One region of the Streptomyces sp. NPDC014623 genome, then DNA from elsewhere that is predicted to be linked to it. Evidence: riboswitches for the same ligand, from Rfam matches in the RefSeq annotation. Region 1 holds a riboswitch; each other region holds the start of a gene.

Region 1 (5,336 bases):
GGGAGACCGTGCACGACCTCGATCCGGGTGACAGCGCGCACTTCGACTCGCTCACCCCGCACCGGATCGCGGCGCTCGACACCGCTGGGACGCGCCTGCTCTTCGTCCACACACTGCTGCAGAGCCCGGCCGCCGAGCTGTGCCTGGGCGGCGGGATCCACCGGCTCTGATCCCGCGCACCCACCGTCCGCACCTTTCACCACCGCGCGCTCTCCGCGATCGCGCCCCCCTTCGTCACCCTGGCCCGAGCGGCCGGAAGAGAGGACTGACATGTCCGATTCGGAGTACTACGACCCGCTCACCCCGCGCAACCCGCGCAAGGCGAAGAGCGCGGACACGCAGGAGCGGCGCATCCCCCGCGGTCTCGTGATCCGGCTCGTCGCCTACCTGGTGGCCGGACACGTCGTCGCGGCCTTCCTCTTCCTTCTCTTCACCGTGGCGGGGGAGGGCTGACCTCCGGCGTCACGCCTCCTCGACGAGGCGTTCGCGCAGTTTCGCGCGGGTCTCGTCGCTGATCTTCAGTCCCTCGAAGAGGTAGCGGTCCGTGCTGCCCCAGATCTCCTCGATGGTGGCGAACGCCGCGTCGAGGTATTCGGCGTGGGCGCCGAAGAGCGGATTGAGCAGCTCCATCACCTCGTCGGACATCCCTGCGGGCGAGGTGTCGCTGCGCTTCACCTTGTAGCGGCGGTGCGCGTCGTTCGACTTGAGGTAGTCGGCCTCGATGGCCTCCTTCTCGACGCCGACCGCGAGCAGTGAGACCGCGATCGACAGGCCGGCCCGGTCCTTGCCCGCCGCACAGTGCATCAGCGCCGGCACGCTGTCCTCGGCCAGCGCGTGCAGCACGCGGCTGTGTTCGGCGGTGCGGTCCTTGATGATCGAGCGGTACGAGGCGACCATCCGCTCCGTCCCCCTGCCGTCGGCCAGGATCGAGCGCAGTTGCTGGATGTTCCCGTCACGCACCAGCCGCCAGAACTCCGCGCCGTCGGCGGGATCGGAGAGGGGGATGCTGACGTTCCGGACACCGGGAAGCTCGATGTCGAGGCCGTCGAGCTTGTGGTCGGCGGCATTGCGGAAGTCGAAGATCGTGTGCAGCCCGAGTCCGGCGAGGAAGGCGGCGTCGGCCTCGGTGGCGTGGGCGAGGTGACCGCTGCGGTAGAGGCGCCCGTACCGCACGGTGCGGCCGTCCACGGTCGGAAGTCCGCCGACGTCACGGAAGTTGCGGACGCCGGTCAGGTCGACGTCCGTCGGCTCGGGGCGGGCCGGCGGGACCTCTGGCAACTGCGTCACAAGGGCTCCTGGAGTGTCAGGCGTCGGCGCCGCTCGCCGACGGGGCACGCCCGCGACGATACGACATGGCTGCATCGGGCAACCGTCTTGGCCGCCCGGTGCGGGCCTCACCGGAGATGACGGTCGCCGCATGTCCGTATTGGTGCTTTTTTGTGAACATGCCCTACTTATTCAGTAGATGGGTCGAGGCAGGTGAGCGGGATCATATCTGTGACGGTGCGTGGTGAAGGTGCCGACGACTATTCCGGACGCCGAGCGGAAAGCCAAGATCCGTAATCCACGGAGTGTGACGGGAATTCCGTACCGGAAATGAAGAGCGGATTCCGGTCCGTGATCCGCGGCTTGTCCGTGGCGTCCCGGCTCGCTTACGGTCACGGTCAATCCGGACGGAACGCCTAATCCTGCCGCCGCCCGGAATCCGCACCGACTCACGTGTGGCAGGAGCGGGGGAACCAGGTAGGCCGCCGGCCGGAGGGATCCGGTACGGCTAGGGGTCAAGCCGCACGCACCGCGCGGCCGGGCATCTCCAGTCCGAACCCGACAGCTCACCTCGCAGGCGCCGGAGAGGAAACCCCCCATGCCCGCAAAAGGCAAGCACCGTCGTACGAAGACCGGCCCGATCTCCCGAGGCGTCCTCGCCGCAGGGACCGGCGGCGCCGTTCTCGCCCTCCCGCTGATCGGCGCCACCGGCGCCCACGCCGCCGAGCAGGCCGCTCCGGCTGCCAAGTCCGCCGCCGCGCACAGCACCCTCAGCTCCGCGGCCGCGGCGAAGGGTGCCCCGAAGACCTACTCCGTGGTCTCCGGCGACTACCTCTCGAAGATCGCTGCCGACAAGAAGGTCAAGGGCGGCTGGCAGAAGCTGTACCAGGACAACCGTGAGGTCGTCGGCGAGGACCCGGGCCTGATCCTCCCGGGCATGAAGCTGACCCTCGGCGCCAAGGTGTCCGGCTCCGCGGAGAAGGCCTCCGAGGCCGTCCCCTCGACGGCGGGGAAGGCGGCCCCGGCCGAGAAGGCCGCCGCCCCGGCAGCTCCGGCCGAGAAGGCGGCCGCGGCGACCACCGACGCCGGTGCGTCGGAGAGCGGCAGCTCCGGTTACGCCGCTCCGGTCGAGGGCGCCGGTGTCACCACCCAGTACCGCGCCTCCGGCGCCAGCTGGTCCAGCGGTTACCACACCGGTGCCGACTTCCAGGCGGCCTCCGGCACCAGCGTCAGGTCCATCGGCCCGGGCACGGTGGTCTCCGCGGGCTGGAGCGGCTCGTACGGCAACGAGGTCGTCATCCAGCACAGCGACGGCATGTACTCCCAGTACGCGCACCTGTCCTCGCTCGGGGTGTCGGCCGGCCAGGCCGTCACGGGTGGCCAGCAGATCGGCCTCTCCGGCTCCACCGGCAACTCCACCGGTCCGCACCTCCACTTCGAGGTCCGGACCGGCCCGGGCTACGGCTCGGACGTCGACCCGATCGCCTACCTGCGTTCGCACGGAGTCTCCGTCTGAGGCACACCACCCGAAGGCGGGCGAGAGGGGCGGTGCGCGGCGGCGCACCGCCCCTCTCCTTGTTCCGGCTTTACCAAAAACTGACCGGGTGGTCTTTCTCACCACCCGTCAACCCCTTATTACGGTCGCGTAGGTCACAATCGAAGGTGCAAGATAAACCCTTGTGGCAGACGATTCGAGAAACAGACGACGAGGCATCATCGGGTCGTACGCAGCGATTGGCGACAGCTTCACCGAGGGAGTCGGAGACCCCGGTCCCGGCGGGACGCTCGTCGGCTGGGCGGACCGGCTCGCGGTTCTCCTCGCGGACCAGCTCCCCGGCTCCGATGCGGTGGTAGGTCCGGCGGACGACACGCACGGGAACTTCCGTTACGCCAATCTCGCCGTACGCGGACGTCTCCTCGACCAGATAGTCGAGGAACAGGTCCCTCGCGCCAAGGAGCTGGCACCTGATCTGGTGAGCTTCTGCGCGGGCGGCAACGACATCCTCCGTCCCGGCTCCGACCCCGACGACGTCGCGATCCGGTTCGAGCGCGCGGTCGCCGATCTGACACGGACGGTCGGCACGGTCATGGTCACCACCGGCTTCGACACCCGCGGCATCCCCGTGCTCAAGCACCTGCGGGGCAAGATCGCCATGTACACCGCGCACGTCCGGTCCATCGCCGACCGCTACGGCTGCCCGGTGCTGGACCTGTGGTCCCTGCGGTCCGTGCAGGACAGGCGCGCCTGGGACAACGACCGGCTGCACCTCTCGGCGGAGGGGCACACCCGCGTCGCGCTGCGTGCCGCCCAGGTCCTCGGCATCGAGGTACCGGCCGACCCCGACCAGGTGTGGCCCCCGCAGGCCCAGCGCGGGGCACTGGACCTGCGGCGCGACGACATCCAGTGGGCGCGTGAATATCTCGTTCCGTGGATCGGCCGCCGGCTGCGCGGGGAGTCCTCCGGGGACCACATCGCGGCCAAGCGTCCCGATCTGCTGCCGCTCTGACCCTTCGTCTCCGGATGCCGCCCCCTGGCCGCTGTCGCTCCGTCAGCGGCTGACGACGGGGAGCGGACGCCGGGTGGGGCCGGGGGGCACGAGCCCGCCCGGGGCGGGTACCCGTAGCGGGCGGGCGGGTATCCGCTCCAGCACGCCGCCCGCGAAGACGTCGTACAGCGGCAGTGTCTCCAGGTGCACGTAGCCGATGTGGCAGTCGCACACATCGAGCGGACAGCCGCGCGGGCCGAGCGAGCCGCGGTAGCTGCCGTCGTAGAGATTGCCCAGTTCCGCACGGACGAAGTGACAGCGGCGCACCGTCCCGTCACCGTCCACCGATATGACCGACCGGCCGGTCCGGCAGGGCAGCCCGGCCGAGCGGTGCGGATGCCTGCTGTACGGGAACAGCGGGTCCAGGGCCGTCCACCGGCCCGCCTGTTCGTCCGAATAGGCGTGCCCCTCGGCGGCGTTGACCCAGAGATACACCTCGGGCGGCAGCGCGGCACGCAGCCGGCGGGCCTCCCCCAGATGCTCGTCGAGACCGACGATCCCGACGCTGTACCGCACCCCGAGGGCCGTCAGCTCCCGGCACCGGCCCAGGAACCGTTCGTACGGCGTCTGACCGGGGTGGTAGGTGCACCACAGGGCGACCTTGTCGCGTTCCGCCTCGGCCAGCCAGCCGGTACGGCCGCTGAGGTTGGTCTGTACGGCGACCCGGCCGATGTGCGGCAATCGCGACAGCTCGACGAGCGCCCTCCGGTACCAGGACCGGACCAGACCCTCGCCCCACGGGGTGAACAGCACCGACAACCGGTCGCCGGTCTGCTCGGCCGCCCACGCAGTGAACCTCTCCAGGGCCGCGCGGTCCGTCCGCAGCTGCTCCCTGCTGTCCCGCCGCTTGGCGAACGGACAGTAGGGACAGTCGTAGTCGCACGAGGCGAGCGGGCCCCGGTAAAGAATCGTCAGGTCCATGCTCATCGGAGGGCTCACTTCGCCTCGTAGGCGGCCATGGCGGCCCGCACCGCCGGGGAGAACAGCTCCGGGCCCAGGGCGTCCGAATGGGCCAGGCCCTCGGGGGAGAGACGCAGCAGGTCGGGGGCCGCCGAATCATCCAGCCAGCCGCGCGCCGTGAAGAGCTCCAGCTCGGCCGGGAAGTCCTCGTACACGTCGGTGGCGAAACGCTCGCGGTACCCGGCAGCGCGCATGCCCTCGGCCTGGAGGAGCGACTGGAGAAGGTGGCGCCGGCGCGCCTCGCCGTCGTCGACGTACCGGCCGACCTCCGCACGGGAGAAGTCCTCGGTGGCGGTGAAGTCGTCGATGATGCCCCGGATCTCCCGCATCTCCACGGCGTAGTCGAAGGAGTAGTGCAGGGAGGAGGTGTACGAGCGGGCGCCGCAGCCGAGCCCGATCATGCCGTCCGTCTGGCAGGCGTGGTCGTCGGGGCCCGCGTGCGGGGCCCCGGTGCGGCGGAACATCCGCATCGACACCTGCTCGTAGCCATGGGCCAGCAGGTGGTCGCGGCCCGTGCGGTACAGCCGCAGCCGCTGTTCGTCCCATGCGGTGTCCGATGCCTCT
Region 2 (5,336 bases), on a different contig from region 1:
GACTTCGCCCTGCGCGAGCAGGAGTTGCTGCACCACCTCTGGCACCGCCGGAACATCGCGGCGCCGGCCCTGACGTACGCGGCCCACGCGACGGGCCGGCTGCGCGCCCACCGGCCGCCGGTACCGCCCCCGTTCCCCCGGCGTTTCCCCCAAGGCGGCCCGCCCCCGCAGCAGCTCCCCGCACCGCACCGGCATTACGGGGGCTACAACCCGTACAGGGAGGACGGCGGGCACCGCACTCCGCCCGGTTAGAACACCAGGCGGGCACCGCTCAGCTCCGCCACTCGCCGGGCGCCGGGCCGCAGACCGCCCGCCACCCCGCCGATCGGTCCACGGCTCAGGAAATCCGCAGCTCCCGGACAGACCGGTGGCCCTGACGCCGGGAGGACGGGCGTCAGGGCCACCGAAGTGTCTGGTGCGCTGGGGTGTCCGGTGTGCCGGGAGACCCCGGCGCAAGGGCCTCTCGTCCCGGAACAGGCCGGGCACGTGGGTCCCGGACTCACTCGGACCGCCCGGCGCATGGTGGGCTGCCCTGTGCACACCGGATACACGCACCGGTTACGCACACCGGACAGGACCGGTCAGATCGTCAGGCCCTTACCGCGCAGCCAGCTCATCGGGTCGATGCCCGTGCCGTTCGCGGTGTGGATCTCCAGGTGCAGGTGCGCACCGGTCACATTGCCGGTCGCGCCCACGCGGCCGATGGTCTGGCCGGTGGTGACCCTCTGACCGGCGGTCACGTCCATCGAGGACTGGTGGCAGTACCAGACCTCGGTGCCGTCGTCGAGCTCCAGGACCGTGCGGTAGCCGTAGGCGCCGGAGTAACCGGCCGACTTCACCGTGCCGCTGTGCACGGCCTTGACCGGCGTACCGGTCGGGGCCGCGAAGTCCAGCCCGGTGTGGTGGCCCGAGGACCACATCGATCCGGCCTGGCCGTAGGTCGAGCTGATGTAGTAGGAGGAGGTCGGGACGGCGTAGCTGGCGGCGAGCTTGGCGAGCCGCTCGGCCTCCGCCTTCTTCTTCGCCGCTTCCTCCGCCGCCTTCTTCTTCGCCGCGGCCTCGGCCTCGGCCTTGCTCTGCTGCTTCGCCGCCTGGGCCGCGGCGGCCTCGACCGCCGCCTTCTCCTCCGCGGCCCTGGCCTCGGCCTCGGCCCCCGCCTGCTGCTGCTCGGCCTGCTGGAGGATGCGGGCGCGCAGCGCCTCACCGGCGTCGGTGGTGCCCTGCTCGGCCTCGGCCGCGGTGATGCCCGCGGTGGTGAGCGGGGAGGAGACGGCCGCCGTCTCGTGGTCCGGGCCGGAGTCGCCGGACATGAACGCGCCGACACCGGGAAGGGACTTGGCGTCGGGGAGATTGTCCGCGATGGAATCGGGAAGAGAAATGGAGACCGGCGGCTTGCTCTGCGCGGTGGCCATGCCACCCGCACCGACGGCCGCGATGACACCGACGCCGAGGACGGTGGAGCTACGAGCGAGACCGCGCTGCTTGGCTACGCGGTGCCTGCCGCGAACGGGACGGATGGACTCCTCGGTGGGGTTCCATTCCTCCCATGTCCTGTCCTCATCACCGAAACTGCCGGTCCTGAAGGATGACGGTGCCTCGGGGGCAGGCTGGTTGGACGCCACGTGGGCGCACTCCTTTCCTTCCTTCTCGCCTACCGGGTTAGCTGACGGGTTCGGAGCAGGAAGGTCTCCTACGGACCCCTTCGTCTCTCGCGAGACACAGGTGTCCGATTCACCCCATGTAGGTGGTTCCCCGGTTCCCTTGCGGAATTCGGCGCTGCGCACGGTGTCGCCTCTTGCGACGACAGGTACAACCGCGCTGCGTTATCGAACGTTAATAGACACCGGGGCCCGATTCCAAGCTGTTCCCGCAGATCGACCACGATCCCGGCCTGGACTTTCACGTCTCAAACGGGCGCAAACGGGCGACTTGAGCATCCCGCATCCGGCCACCAGTTTCTGACGCTGTGTCAAATGTTATGCGAGCGGCTTCTTTCGACTACCGACGGTCGCGACCGGTCATTCACTGTCCCGCCGCACGATCTTCACCGTCGTGCGCCGCTCCTGCTGCCCCCGCGCGGGGCGGCCGACCGCGAGGAGCGCCAGGTCGTCCGTCGACCGGCCACCGGTGTGCAGCCGTACGTCATCGGTGAGCGCGGACAGCAGTTCGTCGGGCCCCGGGAAGAGCCGGCCCCGCAGCCGGGCCGCCGGGTCGTAGAAGGCACCCTTCGCGTCCCGCGCCTCGGAGAGCCCGTCGGTGAAGGCCAGGAACATCGCCCCGGCCGGCAGCGTCCACTCGTCCGACCGGTCCGGCCACACGTCCAGCCCCATCCCGAGCGGCAGCGCGGGCACGGTCGGCGCCAGTACCTCCAGCGCCCCGTCCGCGTGCAGCACGAGCGGCTCGGGATGACCTCGGTTGACGACCCGCAGCGTGTCCGAACCGGCCGGGATCTCCGCGAGTACGGCGGTGACGAACCCCTCCATGGAGTCCAGCCCGCCCCGCCGCGAACCCTCGCGGGCCAGTGCCCGCTCCAGGCGCTGCACCACGCCCTCCAGCGACAGCTCCTGCTCGGCGGCCTCCCGGAACGCCCCGATCACGACGGCCACCGCCGCCACGGCGTCCAGTCCCTTGCCCCGTACGTCCCCGACGACCAGACGCACCCCGAACGGCGTGTCCGCGACGGCGAACAGGTCACCGCCCACGAACTCGTCCGCCTGGGCCGCCTCGTACCGCGCCGCGACCAGCAGCCCGCCGATCCGGTCCTCGGGCGTCGGGAGCACGGCACGCATCGCGGTCTCCGCGATCACCCTGGCCGAGGCCAGCTGCTCGTTCCCGCGGCGTACGACACGGTTGATGGCGAGGGAGAGCGCGGCGACGGTGATCAGGGTGAGCAGATCGGTGACCGGCACGACCTCGGCGAGCATGCCGTCCGAGACCCGGATGGCGAACACGACGATGACCGCCGCCACTCCGACACGGACGGTGCCGGCCAGTGAGAAGAACGGGGCGGCGATCAGCGGGGCGGCGGCGAAAAGAGGAACGGCTGTGACCTCGTCCGGTGTCCCGAGGTCGAAGGCCACCCCGGCACAGATCATCAGAGCGGGCAGCACGCGCACGAACCGCTGGGAACGGACGTTCCCGGCGGCGCCCCCTGACCGTCCGTCCCGCTTCCCCACCTGTGTACTCCTGCCCGGTCCACCACGGCTGCGGACGGTACCGTGCCCCACCCGGGCCGGCCGGAGCCGCGCCGAACGACGCCACGTCATCGGCCGAAGGGAGGAGCGCGTCGGAGCCCCGCCCCGGTGGTCAGCCGGAGAACCGGTGCTGCGCGTGGATCGTCAGTGCATCCCGTGCGAAGACGGCGATTCCGTCTCCGTAGCGATCGTAGTTCCTCCAGGGGCGGAGACCGGCGAGGTACACCCCCGGGCCGGTCACCCGCGCACCCGTGTCCTTGCGCCGCGTCACCCGGCCGTGGCCGGGTGACGCGGCGCATGACAGAGGCCCGGATCCTTGGAAGGATCCGGGCCTCTGTCTTCAGTAGCGGGGACAGGATTTGAACCTGCGACCTCTGGGTTATGAGCCCAGCGAGCTACCGAGCTGCTCCACCCCGCGCCGTTGTGATTGCAACTCTACGCCATCCGGGAGGGTGCTCCGACCATTTACGGCTGCCGCCCCCTCGTCCCCTCGCCGCCGGGCACTCCTCCGGTACCGGTGTGTTTTCTCGACGCGGGCTGTACGCAGTGGAGTTGACGGCTGGGTGATGTGCACGGGGCTGTGGTCACACCCGGTCAGGGCCGATCCGGTCCGACCGGTCCGGGCCGGAGCCCGGTGCCGCGCGATTGCGGGACTCCGGGCGCGGCGGGACTCTGGAGGTGCAAGCCTTTCGGTGTTCGGTCCCGTCTGCGCGACATCCCGGGGGTGCCGGCGTCGGCCCAGCAGCCTCACCCGAACCGATGGTGCAGGGGAGGCCGGGCGCACGTGCGCGAGGAGACGACCATGGACGCCACCCTGCTCGAGACGATGAGGACCGCTCTGCGCGGCCCCGTCATCGGTCCCGAGGACCAGGAGTACGGACAGGCCCGCGCGGTCTACAACGGCATGATCGACAAAAGGCCCTCGGCCCTGGTCAAGTGCCGCGACACGGCCGACGTCATGGCGGCCGTCGGCTTCGTCCGCGAGCACGGGCTGGACGTGGCCGTCCGGGGCGGCGGGCACAGCGGCCCCGGCCTCGGTCTCTCCGACGACGCGGTCACGCTCGACCTCTCACCCATGCGTGGCGTGCGGGTCGACCCCGCCACCCAGACCGCCCAGGCCGACGGCGGTGCGACGCTGGGTGATCTCGACCACGCCACCCATGCGTTCGGCCTCGCCACCCCGACGGGGATCATGTCCACGACCGGTGTCGGCGGACTCACCCTCGGCGGCGGTCACGGCTACCTCACCCGCGCGTACGGTCTTTCCGCGGACAACCTGATCTCCGCGGACGTGGTCCTCGCCGACGGCACCTTCGTCGCCGCGAACCCGAGCGAGCACGCCGACCTGTTCTGGGCGCTGCGCGGCGGCGGCGGGAACTTCGGCATCGTCACGACGTTCGACTTCGAGCTGCACCCCGTGGACACCGTGGGCGTCGCCGTCACCGTCTGGCCCCGGGAACTCTTCCACGACGTCATGCGCTGGTACCGCGACTTCCTGCCGCAGGCACCGGACGACCTGTACGGCTTCTTCGCCTCGCTGACCGTCCCGCCCGGCCCGCCCTTCCCCGAGGAGATCCACGGGCAGAAGATGTGCGGCGTCGTCTGGTCCTCGACGGCGGACCCGGAGTCCCTCGGCGAGACCCTCGCCGTGGTGAACGAACCGGGTCCGCCCGCCTTCCACTTCACCGCGCCCATGCCCTATCCGGCCCTGCAGTCCATGTTCGACACACTGATGCCGCCCGGTCTTCAGTGGTACTGGCGCGGAGACTTCTTCGACCGGATCACGGACGAGGCCGTCGACGTGCACGCCTCCTTCGCGGAGAAGCTCCCCACCGGCCTGTCGACCATGCACCTGTACCCGGTTGACGGAGCCGCCTCCCGCGTCGGACCCGACGACACCGCCTGGGCCTACCGTGACGCCGTCTGGTCCGGCGTCATCGCCGGCATCGACCCCGACCCGGCCAACGCCTCCGCACTGCGGGAGTGGGCCGTGGGCTACTGGGAGGCGCTGCACCCTCACTCCATGGGCGGGGGCTACGTGAACTTCCTGGGCACCGGCGAGTCCCAGGAACGGGTCCGGGCCACCTACCGCGGCCACTACGACCGGCTCTCGGAGGTCAAGGGGACCTACGACCCGCACAA
Region 3 (5,336 bases), on a different contig from region 1:
CGTCGAGCACACCGCGCCCTCGGCCGAGGAGCTCGTGGACGACTGCGCGGGCGGCAGGACCGTGGTGGTGCTGGTGGGCGGCGAGGGCGATCAGCGGCTCACCGACGGCCTGGCCCGGCTCGGTGGTTCGGGCCGGGTGCAGATGCCGGATCTGGAGCTGCTGCCCGGTTCGTACGATCTGCCCGGCGCGCGGCTCCTGGATCTGGTCCAGGTCATGGACCGGATCCGGCTCGAATGCCCGTGGACCTCGCAGAAGACGCACCAGGGCCTCGCGAAGTACGCCATCGAGGAGGCCTACGAACTGGTCGAGGCCATCGAGGACGGCGACCGTGAGGAACTGCGGGAGGAACTCGGCGACGTACTGCTCCAGGTCGTCTTCCACGCGCGCATCGCGCAGGAGGACCAGGAGGAGCCGTTCGGTATCGACGACGTCGCGGCCACGATCGTGGAAAAGCTGATCCACCGGCACCCGCACGTGTTCGGCGACGAGACCGCCGAGACCCCGGAGGACGTCCACGCGCACTGGCTGCGGACGAAGGCGATCGAGAAGCAGCGCGCATCGGTCACCGACGGGGTGCCGCTCGGTCAGCCCGGCCTGGCGCTGGCGGCCAAGCTCGGCAGCAGGGTCCGTACCGCGGGCCTCGACGTCGCACTCCCCGAGGGCGACGGGGTCGGCTACCGGCTGCTCGCCCTCGCCGTACGGGCCGAGGAGGACGGCACCGACCCGGAGGCCGCCCTGCGGGCCGCCGCCCGCGCCTACCGGGACGCGATCCGGGCCGCGGAGGGGCCCGGTGCCGCTCCGGATAGCGTCGAGGAGTGAACGACAGCCCCGAGACGGCCTCCGCGCCCGACGCAGCACCAGAACTCTTCACCTGGGAGTTCGCCACCGACCCGTACCCCGCCTACGCCTGGCTCCGCGAGCACAGCCCCGTGCACCGCACGGCGCTGCCCAGCGGTGTCGAGGCCTGGCTGGTGACCCGGTACGCCGATGCCAGGCAGGCCCTCGCCGACACCCGGCTCTCCAAGAACCCGGCCCACCACGCGGGGCCCGCGAACGCCAAGGGCAAGACCGGCATCCCCGGGGAGCGCAAGGCGGAGTTGATGATGCACCTGCTGAACATCGACCCACCGGACCACACCCGGCTGCGCCGGCTCGTGTCCAAGGCGTTCACGCCGCGCAGGGTCGCGGAGTTCGCACCGCGCGTGCAGGAGCTGACGGACCGCCTCATCGACACCTTCGTCGAGGAGGGGAAGGCGGACCTCATCCACGACTTCGCCTTCCCCCTTCCCATCTACGCGATCTGTGACCTGCTCGGTGTGCCGCGCGAGGACCAGGACGACTTCCGTGACTGGGCGGGCATGATGATCCGGCACGGTGGGGGGCCGCGCGGCGGGGTGGCCAGATCGGTCAAGAAGATGCGTGGCTATCTCGCCGAGCTCATCCACCGGAAGAGGGAGAGTCCCGGTGACGACCTGATCTCCGGGCTGATCCGGGCGAGCGACCACGGCGAACACCTCAGCGAGAACGAGGCTGCGGCCATGGCCTTCATCCTCCTGTTCGCCGGTTTCGAGACGACCGTGAACCTCATCGGCAACGGCACCTACGCCCTGCTGCGCAATCCCTCCCAGCGTGAACGTCTGGAGCGCTCGCTGGCGGCGGGGGAGACGGAACTGCTCGCCACGGGCATCGAGGAACTGCTGCGCTACGACGGACCGGTGGAGCTCGCCACATGGCGCTACGCCACCGAGCCCGTGACGCTGGGAGGTCAGGAGATCGCGGCGGGGGACCCCGTTCTCGTGGTGCTGGCCGCCGCCGACCGGGACCCGGAGCGGTTCCAGGACGCGGACACCCTGGATCTCGCGCGGAGTGACAATCAGCACCTGGGATACGGGCACGGCATCCACTACTGCCTGGGGGCGCCGCTGGCCCGGCTGGAGGGGCAGGTGGCACTGGCGACGCTGCTGAGGCGCCTCCCCGACCTGCGGCTCGCTGCGGAACCCGCCGATTTGCGATGGCGTGGCGGGCTCATCATGCGTGGACTGCGCACGCTTCCCGTGGACTTCGCTCCCGGGCATCCGGCCGGAAAGAATGACAGCCTGTCAACTCCGTGACTTTCACGTGATCTCCGCTGCATCGACTTGTGACACACGTTCGAGTAGGGCTAGGTTCACCGTTCGACTCACCCGTCACAAGTCAGTCACACGGAAGGCAAACCCATGGGCTCCGCGACCGGCAGACACCGTCGCCCTCGTCAGGCACCCGCCATCGTCGTCGCCGCAGGCGTCACGGGATCGGCCATCGCCATCCCGCTGCTCGGTGCGGGGGGTGCGCAAGCCGCGGAGGCGTCGACCTGGGACCGGGTCGCCGAATGCGAGAGCGGCGGCATGTGGAGCGCCGACCTCGGCAACGGCTACTACGGCGGCCTGCAGTTCTCGCAGGACGACTGGGCGGCCTACGGCGGCACGGCGTACGCCGCCCGCGCCGACCTCGCGAGCCGTTCGCAGCAGATAGCGGTCGCGGAGAAGGTGCTGGACGCCGAGGGCCCGCAGGCCTGGGCCAGTTGCGCCGTGATCTCCGGGCTTGCCCCGGACGGGACGCTGCCGGGCGTCGACCCGGGCGGGGAGCCGTCCGCCGAGCCCTCGGAGGCCGCGACCCCGTCCGGGACCCCCTCGGCCGAAGCCCCGGAGCCGGCGGACGGCCTCGAGGCCCCGGCCGGTTCCGGCGCGAAGGACGACGCGCGCGGGAACGTGTCCGACGGCACCACGGAGAAGGGTGACGAGACAGGCGCTTCGCCGTCCGCCACTCCGTCCCCCGGAACCTCCGGAACCCCCGAGACGTCCGGTGCGTCCGGTGCGGAGAAGGGGGACGGGGCGAAGGGCGGAAAGCACCGCGGCACGCCGGCCCCCGAGGCGAGCGCCGGACCGGAACTGGAGGACGGACGTGAATCCGGCCGTCACGCCTCGCGCGGTGACTCCGGGGCGCGTCAGGGTGCGGAGGAGGCGTACACCGTCCGCGAGGGTGACAGTCTCTGGGCGATCGCCGACGCGCAGGAGCTCCCCGGCGGCTGGACCGCGCTCTACGAGACCAACAAGGACGAGCTGGGCTCCGACCCGGACCTGATCCTTCCCGGCCAGAACCTGGAGCTCGGCATCGGTGCGGTCGTGCAGGACACCCTGGCGGAGACCACCGCCAACTGATCGAAAGCGGGAAAACGCCCCGAAAGCACGGGTAGTTCAGAGGCCTATGTCCACTTATGCGTAAGTGAGACATGGGTCTCTTTGCTTCAGTCGGCGCATCCCGCGTGCCCGGTCCGTCCATATCTGCTCCGACCTGCGAGAACGACCCGGCGCGCTTGATCGTTACGCGCTGATTGGCCGTTATGTCCGCCTTTGAATGTAGGGGTTGGGTGTGATTACGGTCGGAGCCGCTCGCACCGCGGGCACCTTCGACCGTCACGCCGAATCCTGCCGTCGGCCGAAGGGAACCGACGCGTAAAGCGCCGTAGGCAGGAGCGGGGGACCCAGGTAAGTGCCGGACCCGGCCGTCGGAAGACGGGCGAAGGTACGGCTTGGGGTGAAGTCTTCCGTGCATGCGGGAGGCCGGGCAGCTCACAGTCCGAACCCGACAGCTCACCTCGTAGGCGTCGGTGAGGAGAACCATGCTGCTTTCCAGCAAGGGCAAGCACCGCCGCCCGTCCAAGGCCGTCCGTATCGCGACCCTGGCCGGTGTCACCGGTGCTGCCGTCGCCGTGCCGCTCATGGGTGCGACCGGCGCCTCCGCCGCCTCCGTGGACACCTGGGACGCCGTCGCCCAGTGCGAGTCCGGCGGCAACTGGTCCATCAACACCGGCAACGGTTACTACGGCGGTCTGCAGTTCTCGCAGTCCAGCTGGGCGGCGGCCGGCGGCACGCAGTACGCCGCCCGCGCCGACCTGGCCAGCAAGGGTCAGCAGATAGCCGCCGCGGAGAAGCTCCTCGACCTGCAGGGCCCGGGTGCCTGGGCCTGTGCGGGCGCCGGCGGCCTGACGGACGACGGTGTGGACCCGGGTGTCGACACCGGCTCGGAGAAGAACGGCGACACGGCCCCGCAGGCCGCGCCGGAGCGCAAGGCCGAGCAGCCCACCACGCGCAGCGAGAAGCGCACGGCTCCCGAGGAGACCGTCACCACCCCGACCGGCGGCAAGGTCGAGAAGGGCGACGGCGAGTACGAGGTGAAGGCCGGCGACACCCTCAGCAAGATCGCTGACGCGAAGAAGGTCAAGGGCGGCTGGGAGAAGCTGTTCGAGCTGAACGACGACATCGTCGACCGGGCCGACCTGATCTTCCCGGGTCAGCAGCTCCACCTGAAGTAGCCGGAGACGGACCGGGGCCCTCCTCCGCCCCGGAGGCCCGGCCCGGCGCGCCGGCCCCCCGCGCGCCGGGCCGTGGCGTGTCCGGTACTCCCCGGCGGAGTGCCGGACGCGGGCTCGCCGGGGAGGGCGAGCGTTCGGTTCTTGTAGTTACTTGCCAGTAGAATTCTGGAGCTTTGCCCGTAATGCAGGTTCTTGGGTGCTTTTTCGTCCCAGGGGGCGGGCGGACGGCCGACGGAGCGGGCCGAGCCGGTTAGGCTCGTGGCGCAAGGCCACAGTGACCCTGCACAACCAGTGTCAGATCCCAGAAGGAGATGCCTCGTGCCGTCCATCGACGTCGTCGTAGCCAGGGAAATCCTCGACTCCCGGGGTAACCCCACGGTCGAGGTCGAGGTTGGCCTCGACGACGGCAGCACGGGACGTGCTGCCGTTCCGTCCGGCGCCTCCACCGGTGCGTTCGAGGCCATCGAGCTTCGCGACGGTGACCCCAACCGCTACCACGGCAAGGGCGTCGAGAAGGCCGTTCTCGCCGTGATCGAGCAGATCGGCCCGGAGCTCGTCGGCTACGACGCCACCGAGCAGCGCCTCATCGACCAGGCGATGTTCGACCTGGACGCGACCGAGAACAAGGGCTCCCTCGGCGCCAACGCCATCCTCGGCGTCTCGCTGGCCGTGGCGCACGCGGCGTCCGAGGCCTCCGACCTCCCCCTGTTCCGCTACCTCGGCGGCCCGAACGCGCACCTGCTGCCCGTTCCGATGATGAACATCCTGAACGGCGGCTCGCACGCCGACTCCAACGTGGACATCCAGGAGTTCATGATCGCGCCGATCGGCGCCGAGTCCTTCTCCGAGGCCCTTCGCTGGGGCGCGGAGATCTACCACACCCTGAAGAAGGTCCTGAAGACCAAGGGCCTGTCCACCGGTCTCGGTGACGAGGGCGGCTTCGCCCCCAACCTCGAGTCCAACCGCGCCGCCCTCGACCTCATC
Region 4 (5,336 bases), on a different contig from region 1:
CGAGGAGCACGTCGTTCGCGTCGCACGCCTCACGGAGCACCCGCAGGTACGCGGGGGAGTGGAAGCGCATCCCGCCCGCCCCCTGCACCACGGGCTCCACGATCACCGCTGCCAGCTCCCCGGCACGGTCGGACACCAGCTCGCGCAGGTGCCTCACGTACGCCTCGTCCGGCTCGGCGTCGAAACCGTCCGGCGGCGCGTCCGCGAAGACCTGCCGGGGCAGGGAACCCGACCACAGCTCGTGCATCCCGCCCTCGGGATCACACACCGACATGGGCTGCCAGGTGTCCCCGTGATACCCGCCGCGCCAGGTCAGCAGCCGGTGCTTGGCGGGCCGTCCCGCCGAACGCCAGTACTGGAGGCACATCTTCACCGCCACCTCGACCGAGACCGATCCCGAATCGGCGAGGAAGACGTGCTGCAGCGGTTCCGGAGTGATCTCGACCAGCCGGGCCGCCAGCCGGACGGCGGGCTCATGCGTGAGCCCGCCGAACATCACATGGCTCATCCGGTCCAGCTGGCCGCGGGCGGCCTCGTTCAGCGCCGGATGGTTGTAACCGTGGACCGCCGACCACCAGGACGACATGCCGTCCACCAGCTCGCGGCGCCCGTGGGCGGGCTCGGCGAGCCGGAGGCGCACCCCGGACGCGGACTCCACGACCAGTGGTTCCTGCCGTCCCGGCATCGGGCCGTAGGGGTGCCAGACGTGGGCCCGGTCCAGGGCGAGGAGTTCTGCGGGGCGGAGCGGATCAGGCATTGGGCGCGAGATCCGTCCCGGCGCCGCGACGGCGGACCGCCACCAGATCCGTACGCGCCGCGAGGCTCTCGGACGGTTCCGGGGCGGTCTCGGCGGTGTCACCGCACGGAGCGCAGCCGCCCCCGTGCGCACCACAGCCGCCGGCCTCCGGAACGCGGTGCTCGGGGAGGGTCTTCGTGGCTGCTCCCTCGACCTCGAAACCGGCGTCCGCGATCATGTCGAGATCGGTCTGCCCGGACTGGCCCTCACTGGTCAGATAGTCACCCAGGAAGATGGAGTTGACCAGGTGCAGTGCGAGCGGCTGCATCGAACGCAGATGAACCTCGCGGCCGCCCGCGAGCCGCACCTCGACGTCCGGGCACACGAACCGGACCATCGCCAGGATGCGCAGGCACCGCTGCGGCGTGAGGTGCCAGTCCTTCGCGAGCGGGGTCCCCTCCATGGGAATCAGGAAGTTCACCGGCACCGAGTCGGGATCCAGCTCACGCAGCGAGAAGACGACGTCCACCAGGTCGGCGTCGGTCTCGCCCATGCCCGCGATCAGGCCGGAGCACGCCGAGAGCCCGGCGGCCTGGGCCTGCTGCACGGTGTCCACCCGGTCGGCGTAGGTGTGCGTGGTCGTGATGTCCCCGTACGTCCCCTCCGAAGTGTTGAGGTTGTGGTTGTAGGCATCGGCGCCCGCAGACCTCAGACGGTCGGCCTGGCCCTCCGACAGCAGGCCGAGGCAGGCGCACACCTCGACATCCTCGTGCTGCTCCTTGATGGCCTCGATCGTCTGCGACACCCGGTCGACGTCACGGTCGGTCGGCCCCCGGCCGCTGGCCACCAGACACACCCGCTTGGCGCCGCCGGCCACCCCGGCGGCTGCGGCCTTCTTCGCCTCGTCCGGTTTCAGCCAGGTGTACTTGAGGATCTCGGCCTTGGAGCCGAGCCGCTGCGAGCAGTACGAGCAGTCCTCGGGGCAGAGCCCGGATTTCAGGTTCACCAGATAGTTGAGTTTGACGCGCCTGCCGAACCACTGGCGGCGCACCTTTCCGGCCGCGGCCACCACGTCGAGCAGCATGTCGTCGGAGGTCGCCAGCAGGGCGAGCGCTTCGTCACGGGTCGGCAGTTCGCGCCGCAGCCCCTTTTCCACCAGCGTGTTCAGCAGGTCCATGGCGTTGATCCTGACGTACGGCACCGCCATCGGCCAAGGAGGAACCGGACAGCAGAGTCGGCCGATGCTGTGTGTATTGCCACACCCTGGCCTGTTGCGCACCCGGTTAGGGTCTGTGAGCTGCCTACAAAAGGACCTGCTCATGGCCTACGCCCCGTTCGGCTGGATCGACGACGAGGCCCGGCGCCGCGCCGGCGCCGGACTCGTCCGGACGTTGCGCCCCCGCTCCGCCGGGACGGCACTGCTGGACCTCGCGAGCAACGACTACCTGGGTCTGAGCCGGAACCCCGAGGTCACCGCGGCAGCGGCCGACGCGGCACGGACATGGGGCGCGGGCGCCACCGGCTCGCGGCTCGTCACCGGGTCCACCGCGCTGCACGCGGAACTGGAACGCGAGCTCGCCGGGTTCTGCGGATTCGAAGCGGCCCTGGTGTTCTCCTCCGGCTACGCGGCCAACCTCGCCGCCCTCACGGCACTGACGGGCCGTGACTCACTGATCGTGTCCGACGCAGGCAACCACGCCTCGATCGTCGACGGCTGCCGGCTCTCCCGTGCCGTCACCGCCGTCGTTCCGCACGCGGACCCCGAGGCTGTGCGAAAGGTGCTCCACACGCACGACGGACGGGCGCTGGTGGTGACCGACTCCGTCTTCTCGGTGGACGGTGACGCCGCCCCGCTCGCCGCACTCTCGGAGGTCTGCCGCGACACGGGCGCGGCCCTCCTCGTGGACGACGCCCACGGACTGGGCGTCCTGGGCGCGGGCGGGCGCGGCGCGCTCGCGGCCGCCGGACTCGCGGGCGGCGAGGGGACCGTCGCCACCCTCACCCTCTCCAAGTCCCTCGGCAGTCAGGGCGGCGCGGTGCTCGGCCCTGCTCGGGTCATCAGCCACCTGGTGAACACGGCCCGTACGTTCATCTTCGACACCGGTCTCGCGCCGGCGGCCGTCGGCGCGGCTCTGAGCGCTCTGTGTCTGCTGCGCCGTGAACCCGGACGGGCGGCGAGGGCAGGGGCCGTGGCCGTCGAGCTGTACACCCGTCTGACGGCGGCCGGACTGACCGCAGTACGTCCCGACGCCGCTGTCGTCTCGGTCCGGGCGCCCTCGGCGGAGTCGGCGGTGCGCTGGGCCGCCGACTGCCGCACGGCGGGTCTCGCGGTCGGGTGCTTCCGGCCGCCGTCGGTGCCGGACGGGATCTCCAGACTGAGACTGACCGCCCGGGCAGACCTCACACAGGATCAGATCGCCACCGCCGTGGACACGGTCCTCGCGACGTCGCCCCTGCCGGTCAGCTGAACGGCAGGCCGGCCGGTCCTGTTCAGGACCCTGCTGCCGCCTTCGGCGGACGTACTGCTCGCGCTCGTCCGGTTCCCGGCCGTGGCCCTGCTGGTGGACCGTCCGGGCCGGTGGCGGCCGCGTACCGCCCGTGCGGCCGGGGGCGGCAGCGGCACCGCGCTGGGGCCCGAGCCGGTGGTGGGGCCACCGCCTGGTGGGGCCCCCGCCGCACCGAACCAAGCGAAAGGGAGCGTCAGCGGACCCGCCCGTACCAGACGTTGCCGGACCAGATCCTCTCCAGCCGGACCACGGCGCCGGCCTTCGGCGAGTGCCAGATCTTTCCACTGCCGGCATAGATCCCGACGTGGTACACGCTGCGGCCCGCGTGGAAGAAGACCAGGTCGCCGCGTTTCCGCTGCGACCTGGAGATATGGCGGGTCTTGTTGTACTGCTGTTGTGCCGTGCGGGGAAGTTTCCTGCCGGCTTTCTTGAACGAGTAGAGCGTGAGCCCCGAGCAGTCGAACCGATGAGGGCCCGCGGCGCCCCATCGGTAGGGCGCGCCCTTCTTCGAAGCGGCGATCTTGAGCGCTTTCGTCGAATGGGTGGCGGCCTCGGCGTCGTTCACGAAACCAGGCGCCAGCACGGTGGTGCCTACGGCGAACGTCAGGACCGAGGCCGTACCGACCCGGGCGAACAGAGACGGGACATGAACCTGCGCAGTCATGCGCAACCCTTCGTCAGCCGCCTGTGAAGGATGACCTGTCGGGTTCGGGCTGGCGAAGTCGCCCGGCCGCACTGCGGCTTCACCCCGAGGACCGCCCGGATCTCCGGTCGGCCCGTTGCGCTCGGGTCCTCCACTCCTGCCGATCCACTCCTGTCGACCAGGCATCCGGACAGCGGCAGGACTCGGCGTCCGCCCGGACCGCCCCGCCGCGGTGGCGGGGGCTTGTCGTCCCAGGGATCTTTACGCACCTACCGCCGGATTTCCTCACTGAAGCGACGATATGTGAGAGTCATCACTATTGATCCGATCGGGTGGCCGCAGCCGGACCGGAGCCAAGGCGACGGCGACGGACCAGCCGTGTACCAGCGGCGGAACGATGCACGCCGCTCAGTGTCCGTACTCGTTGCGCAAGTTGGGCTGTAGCTCGGGCGGGGGAGCTTCTACGCCGATCGAGCGAGGAAAACTCATCGGCCCGCCGGGCGTGTCGTGAAAGGGTGTCGGAAAGGGGCGGTGGCCCCCGAGTCGGGCCTCGGGAACGCTCAACTCGAGGACGCGGGAGGCACTGAGATCCGTCCGGCCCGGCGCTCCCCGTCCAGCAGCCGCAGCGCCCTGGCAAGGGTTTCCGCGTGGACCTGCGACTCGCCCCGCTCGTGCATCAGGACCAGTGCGTCCCGGAGGGCCGGCGCCCGGGACGCGAGCGCCTGAGCCGCCCGGAGCGCCCCGTACGTGTCACCGCCATGCGCGGGGTTGATGCGGCCGAGCTGGTCGAGCACCTCCAGGTAGCAGTCGACGAACTCGGCCTCGGCGCGGGTCAGCGCGGGGAGGGGCGGGAACCGGGGTGGGAGCATCGGGGGTTCACCTCGCGGTGTGCGGCGGCTGGGACGGCGTACGGTTCTCCACCACGTGGTCCACCAGGCCGAACGCCAGGGCGGCCGGGGCGTCGAGGACGGTGTCCCGCTCGATGCCGGCGCTGATCTCCCGCGTGGAACGGCCCGTGTGACGGGACAGCATGGCCGTGAGCAGTTCGCGCTCGCGCTCCAACTCCCGGGCCTGGAGCTGGAGATCGGAGGGCTGACCCTGCACCGGCTCGTCCAGGGCGGGCTGCTTGATGACTACCCGGGCGCCGGGCAGGGCGTGCCGGCGCCCGGGCGCGCCGGCCGCGAGCAGTACCGCGGCACTGGAACCCGCCTGGCCCAGACAGAAGGTCTCCACCTCGCAGGAGAGGAAGCGCATGGTGTCGTAGATCGCTGTCATGGCGTTGAAGGAGCCGCCGGGCGAATTGATGTAGAGGGAGAGGGGGCGGTCGGGGTCCGCGTGCTCCAGGTGCATGAACTGCGCGATCAGGTCGGTCGCCGCGGTGTCGTCCACGGGCGTGCCGAGGAAGACGATCCGCTCGGACAGCAGCTTCGAGTAGGGATCCATGTTCCGG

The links. A riboswitch is a leader RNA that binds a small molecule or an ion and turns the genes downstream of it on or off. The one in region 1 is predicted to bind cyclic di-AMP.
Region 2: it holds a riboswitch for cyclic di-AMP, as region 1 does, so the genes downstream of both, ACF1FZ_RS17470 (M23 family metallopeptidase) here and ACF1FZ_RS20405 (peptidoglycan DD-metalloendopeptidase family protein) in region 1, are expected to answer to the same signal.
Region 3: it holds a riboswitch for cyclic di-AMP, as region 1 does, so the genes downstream of both, ACF1FZ_RS13265 (transglycosylase family protein) here and ACF1FZ_RS20405 (peptidoglycan DD-metalloendopeptidase family protein) in region 1, are expected to answer to the same signal.
Region 4: it holds a riboswitch for cyclic di-AMP, as region 1 does, so the genes downstream of both, ACF1FZ_RS25550 (C40 family peptidase) here and ACF1FZ_RS20405 (peptidoglycan DD-metalloendopeptidase family protein) in region 1, are expected to answer to the same signal.

What each region holds. Positions count from the first base shown of each region.
Region 1 covers NZ_JBIBZU010000012.1:108,500-113,835, forward strand. The annotation lists gene ACF1FZ_RS20390 (helix-turn-helix domain-containing protein) at 1-170, shown strand, start outside; gene ACF1FZ_RS20395 (DUF6126 family protein) at 271-453, shown strand; gene ACF1FZ_RS20400 (tyrosine-protein phosphatase) at 463-1,287, opposite strand; cyclic di-AMP (ydaO/yuaA leader) riboswitch at 1,699-1,859, shown strand; gene ACF1FZ_RS20405 (peptidoglycan DD-metalloendopeptidase family protein) at 1,865-2,782, shown strand; gene ACF1FZ_RS20410 (SGNH/GDSL hydrolase family protein) at 2,946-3,773, shown strand; gene ACF1FZ_RS20415 (STM4011 family radical SAM protein) at 3,816-4,733, opposite strand; gene ACF1FZ_RS20420 (STM4012 family radical SAM protein) at 4,748-5,336, opposite strand, start outside.
Region 2 covers NZ_JBIBZU010000009.1:268,592-273,927, reverse strand. The annotation lists gene ACF1FZ_RS17475 (PrsW family intramembrane metalloprotease) at 1-252, shown strand, start outside; gene ACF1FZ_RS17470 (M23 family metallopeptidase) at 582-1,622, opposite strand; cyclic di-AMP (ydaO/yuaA leader) riboswitch at 1,634-1,786, opposite strand; gene ACF1FZ_RS17465 (PP2C family protein-serine/threonine phosphatase) at 2,019-3,176, opposite strand; tRNA gene ACF1FZ_RS17460 (tRNA-Met) at 3,539-3,612, opposite strand; gene ACF1FZ_RS17455 (FAD-binding oxidoreductase) at 3,997-5,336, shown strand, end outside.
Region 3 covers NZ_JBIBZU010000006.1:239,014-244,349, forward strand. The annotation lists gene ACF1FZ_RS13250 (nucleoside triphosphate pyrophosphohydrolase) at 1-820, shown strand, start outside; gene ACF1FZ_RS13255 (cytochrome P450) at 817-2,112, shown strand; gene ACF1FZ_RS13260 (transglycosylase family protein) at 2,218-3,198, shown strand; cyclic di-AMP (ydaO/yuaA leader) riboswitch at 3,489-3,659, shown strand; gene ACF1FZ_RS13265 (transglycosylase family protein) at 3,660-4,352, shown strand; gene eno (phosphopyruvate hydratase) at 4,671-5,336, shown strand, end outside.
Region 4 covers NZ_JBIBZU010000017.1:95,304-100,639, forward strand. The annotation lists gene ACF1FZ_RS25530 (adenosylmethionine--8-amino-7-oxononanoate transaminase) at 1-757, opposite strand, end outside; gene bioB (biotin synthase BioB) at 750-1,913, opposite strand; gene ACF1FZ_RS25540 (8-amino-7-oxononanoate synthase) at 2,056-3,204, shown strand; partial or broken gene ACF1FZ_RS25545 (LysE family translocator) at 3,211-3,390, shown strand; gene ACF1FZ_RS25550 (C40 family peptidase) at 3,437-3,907, opposite strand; cyclic di-AMP (ydaO/yuaA leader) riboswitch at 3,911-4,081, opposite strand; gene ACF1FZ_RS25555 (hypothetical protein) at 4,447-4,755, opposite strand; gene ACF1FZ_RS25560 (ATP-dependent Clp protease proteolytic subunit) at 4,763-5,336, opposite strand, start outside.